DNA from 2 places in the Paenibacillus sp. Lou8.1 genome. Region 1 is predicted to be linked to the other one. Evidence: riboswitches for the same ligand, from Rfam matches in the RefSeq annotation. Region 1 holds a riboswitch; the other holds the start of a gene.
The links. Region 1 has a riboswitch for FMN ahead of NLX78_RS22435 (DMT family transporter). Riboswitches for the same ligand answer to the same signal wherever they lie in the genome.
Positions count from the first base shown of each region.

Region 2: it holds a riboswitch for FMN, as region 1 does, so the genes downstream of both, ribE (riboflavin synthase) here and NLX78_RS22435 (DMT family transporter) in region 1, are expected to answer to the same signal.

Region 1 covers NZ_JANAVN010000018.1:24,026-30,097, reverse strand. The annotation lists gene NLX78_RS22455 (response regulator transcription factor) at 1-486, shown strand, start outside; gene NLX78_RS22450 (sensor histidine kinase) at 488-1,432, shown strand; gene NLX78_RS22445 (ABC transporter ATP-binding protein) at 1,560-2,483, shown strand; gene NLX78_RS22440 (hypothetical protein) at 2,476-3,171, shown strand; FMN riboswitch at 3,293-3,437, shown strand; gene NLX78_RS22435 (DMT family transporter) at 3,610-4,557, shown strand; gene NLX78_RS22430 (methyl-accepting chemotaxis protein) at 4,799-6,072, shown strand, end outside.
Region 2 covers NZ_JANAVN010000016.1:32,100-38,171, forward strand. The annotation lists gene NLX78_RS21130 (thiamine pyrophosphate-dependent enzyme) at 1-1,643, shown strand, start outside; gene NLX78_RS21135 (IDEAL domain-containing protein) at 1,863-2,330, shown strand; FMN riboswitch at 2,399-2,572, shown strand; gene ribE (riboflavin synthase) at 2,903-3,568, shown strand; gene ribB (3,4-dihydroxy-2-butanone-4-phosphate synthase) at 3,629-4,312, shown strand; gene ribH (6,7-dimethyl-8-ribityllumazine synthase) at 4,392-4,856, shown strand; gene NLX78_RS21155 (segregation and condensation protein A) at 5,030-5,824, shown strand; gene scpB (SMC-Scp complex subunit ScpB) at 5,793-6,072, shown strand, end outside.

The DNA of each region.
Region 1 (6,072 bases):
CCGATTCTGATTATGTCAGCCAAGGACAGCGACGTGGATAAAGCGCTTGGACTGGGCTTTGGGGCAGACGATTATGTTGCCAAACCTTTTTCAATGCTGGAAATGACGGCTCGTATTCAGTCCGCGATCCGCAGATCGACTACATATGCCCGTCAGCAACAACAGGAGGAACAGCCTCAAGCACAAGTTTTGACCTACGGCAGTCTGCGCATTGATTTTGATCATTTTACAGTCATACGCAATGAAAATGAAATTCAGCTAACAGCCAAAGAGTCCGATATTTTGAAGCTATTTGTAGCCAATCCGAACCGGGTATTTACAAAAGCACAATTATACGGATTTATTTGGAAAGACGATTATATGGGCGACGAGAACGTGATTAACGTCCATATTCGCCGCCTGCGTGAGAAAATCGAAGAAGATCCCTCTCATCCTGTTCACATTAAAACGCTATGGGGCATTGGCTACAAATGGGAGAATGGCTGATATGAACATCGAAAACATTTCTGAATGGATTGTCGGCCTCATCATGTCAGTCGTTATAGTATGGCTTTGGCGGGAGCGTATGGCCTATAAGCGCAAAATAAAGGATATCCGAACCCTACTAGAGCGGATTGTGACGGTGAATCATGCGGAAAAGCTGCTATATGTCACAGGTGACGTTGAACTGCAACGACTCATGACGGAAATTAATCGACTGCTGGACTTGAATCTCAGAGTGTCTGCGGATTACAACCGTAGCCAAATCGCCATGCGCAAAATGATTTCGAACATTTCCCACGATCTCAAGACACCGCTTACGGTTGTGCTTGGATATGCCGAGATGCTGGATGGCGATCCGACTATTTTGCCAGAAGAACGTATAAAGCTGCTATCCAAAATTCATCAAAAGACAAGCGAAGCGATTGAGCTGATCGGCAGCTTTTTTAGCTTGGCGAAGCTGGAGGCTAATGATACGGATATTCCGTTGACTCGACTGGAAGTGGGAGAACTGTGCAGACGCAGCATTTTGGAGTTTTATGACCTGCTGACCGCACAGGGATTTACTGTGCATATTGAGATCCCGGAGCACCCCATTCATGCCTTGGGGAACGAAGGAGCGATTGGACGGGTGCTGAACAATCTGATCTCGAATGCCATTCGTTATGGGGCAGATGGACGGACGCTGGGGCTGGCTCTATTGGAACAGCAGGATACAGTGCGTATAGAGGTATGGGATCGTGGCAAAGGCATACAGGAATCTGAGCAAGATAAAGTTTTTGAACGCATGTACACACTGGAGGACTCCCGTAATAAGGCGGTACAAGGCAGCGGACTGGGCCTTACGATTGCCAAACGCCTGGTTGAAACGATGAACGGAGAAATTCAATTGACTAGTAGACCTTATGAGCGGACAGTCTTCTCTTTTACATTGAAGAAAATCAACTATTAATCGAACTCAGCATTTTGCATAATTCGATTTGTGCTCAACTTAATAAATTTGTAAGAATCACGAAAGAAAAATGAACATTTCGCCCTTTATCCTTGAATTATCAGCAGTATACGAAGGGAGAACATCCATGACTTACGTAATACGTACACATCAGTTGACCAAGGCCCTGAAGGGCAATGAAATTGTAGCGGGAGTCAGTATGAATGTGCGCAAGGGAGAAACCTATGGCTTTCTCGGCCCTAACGGGGCAGGCAAGACAACGATGATGAAAATGATTACGAATTTACTCAAGCCGACTTCGGGTGAAATTGAATTATTCGGTGAGAAATTAACGCCAAAATCGTATCATCTGCTCGGACGGATGGGTTCGATTATTGAATACCCGATTTTTTATGACAGACTGACGGCACAGCAAAATCTCGAACTTCATTGTGAATACATGGGCTACTATAATAAGCAGGCGGTTCGGGATGCCCTGGAATTAGTGAATTTGCGAAATGCGGATGACAAGCCGGTAAAGGATTTTTCGCTGGGAATGAAGCAACGTCTTGGGATTGCCCGCGCTATCGCGACTAAGCCAGAGCTACTCATTTTGGATGAACCCATTAATGGTCTGGACCCAGTGGGAATCAAGGAAATCCGCCAACTATTCCACATGCTATGCAAGGAATATGGGATGACTCTGCTCGTGTCCAGTCATATTTTAGCGGAAATAGAGCAGATTGCGGATACGGTAGGCGTGATTAATCACGGACGACTGATTGAGGAAGTATCGATGGAGCAGGTGCGGGAAACCAATACGGAATATATCGAATTTACGACCAACGATTGTAAAAAAGCGACCTATGTCCTCTCCCATCATCTGAATCTGAATAATATAAAGGTACTAAATGAACAGAGTATACGTATTTACGATTCAAATGTACCACAGAAACAAATTACGAAAACACTCATTTTAAATGATATAGAGGTGGATTCCATTCATCAGAAAAGCAGCACGCTGGAAGACTACTTTTTGCGCCTGTTAAACGGAGGTGATCTCCATGCTTAAATTGATGCAGTTGGAGCTGAAAAAATTTCATCTCGCGGGTTATATCCGTTCAGCACTGATCGCCAATGCATGCATTCTTGGGCTGCTCTGTATTATCGCGCTGGACAGTCAAAGTGAAGGAATACCCGAATTCACACAATACACCCAACTCTTGGATCTAATAGACAATTTTGTGAGAGCAACATTTATTGTATTTTCCTCCGTTTTGCTATGCCGCTTTATCGTCGGAGAATTTAAATCCAAATCGATTACAATCTTGTTCATGTATCCGATTCACCGTCAAAAGCTGATGATCGCCAAGCTCTTGGTTGTGCTGCTATTTACGTTCTTGTCTATTATTATTTCGGAAATAATCATTACGGCTGCTATTCATCTGCTCAACCAGTTTGTCTTGATTGTACCGGATAACCTTACTCTTTCCATACTGGGCCAACAATCAGCACGGACGCTGATCAATGCCGTTGCTGCCAGCTTTATGGGATTGGTTCCGCTGTATATGGGGATGCGAAGATACTCTGTACCCACCACCATTGTGACCTCAATCCTGATTGTAGCATTGCTTTTCTCCAATAATAACGGCGCTACACTTAGCTCCATAGCCCCCGTGCAAATTGGCTTCTCTCTGCTAGGAATGCTTGTGGCTTATGCGGCGATTCGACGTATTGAGTATAAGGATATTACCTCGTAATATGTAATTTCGTAGAGCGCTTTCAAAAAAAAGATGAAAATCATTGTTAGATATACACACATTTTTCACTGGACTTCATTCTAAAACAGGTATATCCTATAGGAGAAATTAAAAACGGAATAAGGATCTTCGGGGTAGGGTGAGATTCCCAACCGGCGGTATGGCTCATGGAGCTAAGCCCGCGACTCTGTATCTGGCAACAGGATACGGACTGATTTGGTGAGATGCCAAAGCCGACGGTAAAGTCCGGATGGAAGAAGATCGAAATATCAACATGCCGCGAAGTGGATGAATACTGCGTTATTAGTTTTGCAGCAACTTCATTTAACTTGCATAAAGCGGCAAGTTTATTTGATCAACCCCCGTCTTGCATGGCCTTTCGCCATGGACGGGGGTTTTTGTGCCACCGGTCCTGTATTCGCAAGGAGCTAATTGAGTATGAGTCAATCTTCTACTGTACTAACATCCAAAGGTTTTGATCGTAGCTCCCACATGAAAAGCGGTTTTTGGCTGGTCGCAATTGGAGCAGCCTTGTGGGGCGCAGACCCGCTTTTTCGTATTATTTTGCTAAAGTCATTTACTTCAACACAAATTGTACTTATGGAGCATGTGCTGCTCTTCCTCGCTCTGACACCGATGCTGTGGAAGCATCGTGAGGAACTCAAAGCGGTACGGCTTCGTCAAGTTTTCGCTATTTTATTCGTCTCGTGGGGCGGCTCGGCTCTGGCCAGCGTGATTTTCACTATGGCACTCAGCAATGGTGATTTGAATGCTGTACTCTTACTCCAGAAGCTTCAACCCTTGGTCGCTATTGTTCTAGCCCGTATTATTTTGAAGGAAATGTTGCCGCGTCATTTTGGAGTATTAATTGTCGTTGCTCTGTTCGGGACGTATCTTCTGACCTTCGGTTGGTCGCTCCCCTTCGGACATGTTCGTGATTTTGTTCAGGTTGGTAGTCTGCTTGCACTCGGTGCAGCAGTTCTGTGGGGCGGTTCGACAGTCATGGGAAGTTACTTGCTTCGTTCAATGAAATATGAAACAGTAACCTCCCTCCGCTTCATGGTGGCGCTCCCTCTGCTGATTGTCCTCACCTCTGTAGAGCATGCGCCATGGAATATGCCTGCCGGTACATGGGCGGGCGCAGCTGTGATTATCAATCTGCTATTGCAGGCATTGCTTCCGGGCCTTCTCAGCTTGCTGCTGTATTACAAAGGCTTAAGTACGACCAAAGCGTCTTATGCTACGATGGCAGAACTGAGCTTTCCCATGGTTGGTGTCGTGATTAACTGGATCGCATTTCAGCAAATTGTCACTGTAGCGCAACTGACTGGTTTTATGCTCATCTGGATTACGCTCTTTATGATTTCACGTCAGCAAAAAAATTAACAGTTCAACGTCCCTTTCATGACTCACCCAAGCCAAATCGTGAAGATGCTTTTGCATCTCCGATTTGGCTTTTTTATGTATTCGTATTCATATAAAATATAGTTCTTTAGACCCATCTTTCAGAAAAAGTGTCTAAAACATGTAATTATTCTTCGTTTCTCAAAGATTACATCTATAAAATTAGTCGGTTTCTGTCGAATAAAACAATGTAGTGATTATCAGACACAGAGGAGCAAGAACTATGACTAAAACAAAACAAACAGTTCCGTGGTGGAACAGGTTTCTCAAGCAGTTTTATTTAATGAGGACAAGATTAATAATATCTTTTTTGGCTGTGTTATTGATTCCGAGCGTACTTATCGGGTACTTTTCCTATCAGGGGGCTACAACACAACTCAGTCAGCAAATGGGCGGTTCCGTATACACGAATCTGTATCTGATCCGGAGCAATGTCAATCAGTATGTAGCGCCCATTATGAAAGACCTGGACGTGCTTACCACTGAAATCAATTCTGATTCCATTGGTACCAACCAAGAGGCCCTTCAGAAAAAGTTGGATGTCATCGTCAAGGCTCATCCCGAGCTAGATGCCGCGCTTCTCGGTAATGCGAAAGGGCAATACATACGTTCACCGAAAAAACAGGAGGCCGATTATGACCCCCGGGAGAGAAAATGGTACAAAAATGCGATGCTGGAAAAGGGCAAAGTATTCGTCGGTGTTCCAGTTGCCAGCGTCACGACAGGGAATTTAGTCGTTAATATATCGGGAACGCTGGAGGACGGTGAAGGAGCTGTTGCATTGGCTTTGAATCTGGACAAGATGGGTGAAAGTCTGCAGTCTGTTAAGATTGGTGAACGCGGAGGACTCATTATTGTTGATTCTGAACATAAAGTTGTATCTGGGACTGGAACAGCCTTTAACAAGACAGGCAAAAAACCGGCTGACGCCATAGAGGGACTTCCCGAAGTGGCGACAACCGTCGAAAACGATACTCCTTCCATGTCGCAAATTCAATTTATGAATCGAGATATGCTGGCCTTTACACTTAAGGACCCTCTCACCGGTTGGAGCATTGTCGCACTGTCGGATCTGGAGGATTACAGTGATGCAGCCCAACCGATTCTGAAGCAAAGCCTGATTGTGATTGTCATCTCCATACTTGCCGCTGCGATCATCATTGTGCTTATGGTCCGCTCGTTCTTAATTCCACTGCGCAAGCTGCAAGCAGGAACACGCATCGTCCGTGACGGAAATCTGACCGAACGTGTTAACCTATCCAGCAAGGATGAGTTCGGCGAACTGGCACAGAATTTTGACCAGATGACTCATTCCTTGCATACGATGGTTTCCGAGGTCAATCAAACGTCCTCCCGACTTGCTTCCTCTTCTCTGATGATCAAGGAAAGCACAGAGCAAACGACGGAGTCCGTACAACACGTAGCGGAAACGGTTATGGAATCCGCAGAAAATGCAGCCACCAGCGCCGAGGCATCCGAGCAAACCGCTAATGCCGT
Region 2 (6,072 bases), on a different contig from region 1:
TTACTGATTTTGATCATCCTGTTACCGTAGGTGCGCATATGAACGGTGATGACCTGACGAATAATCATGTTCAGCTGTCCGAAGCACTGAAGCTGTCAGAAGGAGTATATGAGCAGGTAGCAGCAGAATATGCCGCTTTATCCGGTCGGGAATACCCGATTTTAGATCTGTATCAAATGGAGGATGCTGAGGTCGCGGTATTCTTGTTGAATTCGGCGGCTGAATCGGCTAAGGATGTGGCGGATCAACTCCGTGCGCGCGGAATTAAAGCTGGTGTGATACGTCCGAATATCATCCGACCGTTCCCAGCCGCACAACTGCGGGAAGCCTTACGTGATGTCAAGGCGCTGCTGGTAGGTGAACGTGCAGACTCGTATGGGGCAGACGGCGGGAATTTAACGCATGAAATTAAGGCGGCCTTGCAGGAGGACCCACTGAATCGGACACTCGTGTTGAGCCGTATTTTTGGCTTGGGCGGCAAGGATTTTTATGCGGAAGATGCAGAGGCGTTCTTCCAGCTTGCGATTGAGGCGGCAGAGGCCGGACGAGCGGAGAAGCCCTTTGATTATTACGGTATTAATCCGGGTTCACCGGACAAGGTGATGCCGCAAGTTATGCAGCCGCCACGTGGCAATGCATACCGTACGGGCCTGATTCAGGTTACGCCGGACGAGGCGACCGGGAAGCTCAAAGTCAAGGTGCCACCCCTGCGGTCGTTGACAACCAAACCACGCCGTCTTACACCAGGTCACGGGGCTTGCCCAGGATGTGGGGCATTGTCTGCGCTGGAACTGTTTTTCAAAGGTATTGAAGGGGATATTGTCGTGTTGTTCCAGACAGGCTGCGTTTATGTGACGACGACAGGGTATCCATATACATCACACAAACAACCGATGATCCACAATCTTTTTCAAAACGGGGCCGCTACACTTTCAGGAGCGCTGGAAGCTTATATGGAAATGAAGCGCCGTAATGAAATTGAAATGTCGGACGATCCGACCTTTATCATGATCAGTGGTGACGGTGGGATGGATATAGGTATGGGTTCTGCGATTGGTGCGGCTCTGCGTAATCATAAGCTGATCATGCTGGAATATGATAACGAAGGGTACATGAATACAGGTTCACAGCAATCATACTCCACTCCGGTTGGTCACATGACCAGTACGTCGGGTGTAGGGAAAATGCAAAAAGGAAAGCAAGGACATCACAAGGATACCGTACAAATCATGGCTGCTTGTAACATTCCGTATGCTTTTACAGCAGCTGAAAGTCATCCGCAGGATATGCTGCGCAAAGCAGCCAAGGCTCAATGGTATGCGAACAACGTGGGTACGGCCTATGGTAAGATCCTGTGCGCCTGCCCGCTGAATTGGAAATCTGATGACAGACTGGGCACCAGCATTGTGGGCGCTGCAGTCGAGTCTTGTTTCTTTCCTTTGTACGAAATAGAGCAAGGCAGTACGACAATTACGTACAATCCGGAAGACAAGGGAAAACGGATTCCAGCTGCTGAATGGTTGAAATTAATGGGTAAAACGAAGCATCTTCTCAAGGAGGAGGCTACGCTGGCTACCTTTGAGCAGGAGATTGAGCGTCGCTGGACTATCCTGAAAAAGAAACATGAAATTTCAGAGCTATAATTACGTTTTTTGCATAATCATCGATTAACATTGTTAGCCGCTGTTACTGTAGTGGTTCAATCAAGATTCTTTGCGTTTATTGCGCAAAGAATCTTTTTTGTCGTTTATGGGTTGAAGCATAAAAAAACAGGTAATGATTTCCGATATAGGAGTGGAGGCCTATAAGAGGCACGTTAAAAAGTTTTCTTCTGAATTTTAAGATGCAATGAGGTGCAGGTAATGATTAAGCTGAATACAGTTGAAATAATCGAAATTATAAAGAAGCAGATCCCTAAGGTTATGAACATCCAGCCAGTGGAGCTAAAGTTTACGGATGATTTTGGACGGGCATCGTTGGCAGCGACAGAACACAAATTCACGCTGACGAACCAGCATTATTCTGCCAAGGTGATGGATTGCGTGTTAGAAACACAGGTACGCCCCATTTTAATGTGCGAAATTATTTATTTTCTGAAATGCGAGTTTATTGACGGACATGTTGATGTGCGACTGGATTATGAAGCAAGTTCTGAGGAAGGACGGGGACCGGTTGCTTCAGCCGTAATTACCTTTGATCATGCAACAGAGTTGGGAGTCGAGGAACTGGCCGATCTGATTGACTTGGCGCTTCATATGAATGATAAAACCTGGTTTGAAGAACTCTCCAGCCAATATGTCAAAACCAAAGCAGGAGCTTCTATTAGATAACTTGCTTTTTTTAGAAGTCGGTGCTAATATACGTAACAAGTTTAATGTTAATTCAATTAAATAAGAGCAAGATCCTTCGGGGCGGGGCGAAATTCCCCACCGGCGGTGATGACATGTTTGTGGACCGTTTTTGTGAGAAACAGCATGGCTTAGTCCGTGACCCGGATGCTGAATGATCGGCAGAAGGTGGACCTGGTGCAAATCCGGGACCGACAGTATAGTCTGGATGGGAGAAGGATACGAAGCGCATGTGCATGACGTGACATGTGCCGATTTTTAGCATACCCAATTGTGCGTACGGCTTATTTCGTTGTAGGACAGCATCGGGCGATAGCTTGCTTAAGCTTTCTTTTTGATGGTGTTCAGAGCGTATTTGGTTGTATCCTCAGTCATGCTTTCTATTGGCAAACCTATGATTTCATGTCGTCTTAAGATGCATATGAACTGCGCTTGTATACTACAAATGTGACTCTCATCACCCCCATGACGGATTGAATCCGAACTGGGGGTTTTTTGCGCTTATAGCTGATGAATTAGGGATAAACTGAAATGTAGTGGAAAGGAGTGAAGGCATGTTTACCGGATTGGTCGAGGAAGTGGGTCGCATTCAAACTATTTCCAAAAGCGGTGAAGCGATGGTGCTGGGGATTTCGGGTTCCGTGGTGTTGGGCGATTTGAAAATAGGAGACAGTGTCTCAGTGAATGGCGTTTGCCTGACGGCGATACAGATCGGTACGAAAGACTTTAAGGTTGATGTGATGCCGGAAACCTTTCGCAGCAGTAATCTGAAAGAGTTGAGATCAGGCAGCCGAGTCAACCTGGAGCGAGCGATGGCGGCGAGCGGAAGGTTCGGAGGACATATCGTGCAAGGACATGTGGACGGGACGGGAACGATTCGCGGGGTAACATCAGATCAGAATGCAGTTGTGTTCGAAATTGAGCCTAAAAATAAAACATTATTTAAATATATTCTTCTCAAAGGGTCAATCACAATTGATGGTATCAGCCTCACAGTCGCACAGCGTACGAGAGATACCTTTGCCGTATCCATTATTCCCCACACCTTATCCGAAACGGCCTTACAAGCCAAACGTGAGGGAGATACCGTCAATATCGAATGCGATATTTTGGGCAAATATGTAGAACAGCTTTTAAATTACAGAGGTGCAGCGGAGGCGGAGATAGTAGAAGAAGCTCCTCTCAGTTTGGACTATTTGGCGAAACACGGCTTTGCCTGATATTGAAGGGTAAGCCTGTTTAGAAGCATTCGTGGCACAAGACATAAGGAGGAAAGTGTTATGGATAGAGGTAGCCAAACAAGTGCAATGGCAAACGTCATAGAGCATGGCGAGTTGGAACATGACGAAGAGATTCGTTTGGATTCCATCGAAGCAGCGTTGGAGGACTTAAAAAACGGTAAAGTCGTTATTGTAGTGGATGATGAACAGCGCGAAAATGAAGGCGATTTTATCGCTTTGGCTGAAAAAGCGTCGCCTGAGGTCATTAATTTCATGATTACAGAGGGTCGCGGGTTGGTCTGTGTGCCAATCACACGACAAAGAGCCGAGGCCTTGGAATTGCATCCTATGGTAGAGCAAAATACAGATTTCCACGGTACTGCCTTTACGGTATCGGTAGATCATATGAAGACAACAACGGGTATTTCAGCGGCCGAGCGCTCCTTGACTGTACGCGCCTTGGCAGACGAAGCAGTCACAGGCAGTGATTTCCGCAAGCCTGGTCACATGTTTCCGCTGATTGCTCGCGATGGTGGTGTCTTGCAGCGTGCTGGTCACACTGAAGCGGCTGTTGATCTGGCCCGACTCAGTGGCTTCAAGCCTGCTGGGGTCATTTGCGAAATTATAAAGGAAGATGGCTCAATGGCCCGCCTGCCTGATCTGGCAGTGGTCGCCAAGCGACATCAATTGAAGCTGATCAGTATTCAGCATTTGGTGGACTACCGTCGTCGTTTGTCATTGTAAAAATACATCTTGGTTCCAAGTAAATCTGAAGTATTGTCCGAAGTCCCTAAATAATTAAACTAAGAGAGGTTGATTAAACATGGCACGTTTTCTAGAAGGTAATCTCATATCGAACGGTTTAAAATATGGTATTGTGGTAGGCAGATTTAATGAGTTTATTACGACCAAGCTGTTAAGCGGCGCAATTGACGCACTTCAACGACATGGTGCACAGGAAGATGAAATTGATGTAGCCTGGGTACCGGGTGCATTTGAAATTTCACTGATTGCACAAAAAATGGCTGCAAGCGGCAAATATGATGCCGTAATTACGCTGGGTACGGTCATCCGTGGTTCTACTTCACATTATGATATCGTCTGCAATGAAGTGGCCAAGGGTGTGGCAGCGAGCAGCCTGAAAACGGGAGTGCCCGTTATTTTTGGTGTAGTGACTACAGAAAACATTGAACAGGCTATTGAACGAGCAGGTACAAAGGCTGGTAATAAAGGTTGGGATTCTGCACTGGCTGCGATTGAAATGGCCAATCTCGGCAAGCAATTTTAATGATAGGAATAGCTGAATAGAACGCTATAAACTGCAAGGTGAAAAAGGGATTGGATTGTTAAGCAAGGCGATGACGTATATACTACAGAAAGAGGGATTGATAACGTAGAGCATAAGTGCTATAGGGAAAGGTATTGTTGAATGATGATTGGAGTAAGGCAGGGGGAAGCACATTGACAGTCGTAAATTACAAGCTGGAAACATTCGAGGGTCCGCTGGATCTACTGTTGCATCTGATTGATAAAGCCGAGATCGACATTCAGGATATCCCGATTAGCGATATTACTGATCAGTATATGGCTTTTTTGCACAGTATGCAGGAGCTGGAACTGGACATTACGAGCGAGTTTCTGGTGATGGCGGCGACGCTCTTATCTATTAAGAGTAAATTGTTGCTTCCCAAGCCACCTGTGATGGAATATGACGATTTGGATTTTTATGAGGAAGAGGATTATGATCCACGTGAGGAACTGGTCCGCAAGCTGGTGGAGTATCGTAAATATAAAGGGATTGCTCGCCATCTAAGTGAACGTGAGTGGGAGCGGAGTCTAATTTATGGCAAGGAGCCAGAAGATCTAAGCGCATTCCTGCCCACTGAACCCGCAAATCCGGTGCATGGGCTGCATGCAAGCGATTTGGTTGCGGCCTTTCAGCGTGCTTTGCGCAAAGCAGAACGACGTACGACGGTAACCCGTGTTCATCGGGATGAAATATCAGTCAAGGATCGTATCCGGCAAGTTATTGGAGCTTTAGAGATGGTGGGGAATGGAGGACGGCTGCTGTTCTCCAAGCTGATGCATGAGGATATGTATCGGCATGAAGTGGTTGTGACCTTTTTGGCTATCCTTGAACTGATGAAAATGAAGCAAATTTTCTGTTATCAGGAGAAGCTTTTCGATGATATTGTAATGGAGTGGAGAGGGGATTTACGGGTTAATGGATTATCTGAAGCTGAAATCAATTATTGAGGGACTGCTGTTTCTCGCAGGAGAGGAAGGGTTGTCCACCAAGCAGATCGCCGACATTGTAGAGCAGCAGCAAGAGCTGGTTGAACAGTGCCTGGAAGATATGAAGCAGGACATGGAGCAGGGGGGAAGAGGCCTGCAACTTGTCCGTATTGCCGGTCATTATCAGCTTGCAACTTTATCCGAACATGCACCTTACTTTGAAAAGCTCGCATACTCTCCGGCACGTGCCTCACTGTCTCAAGCTGCTT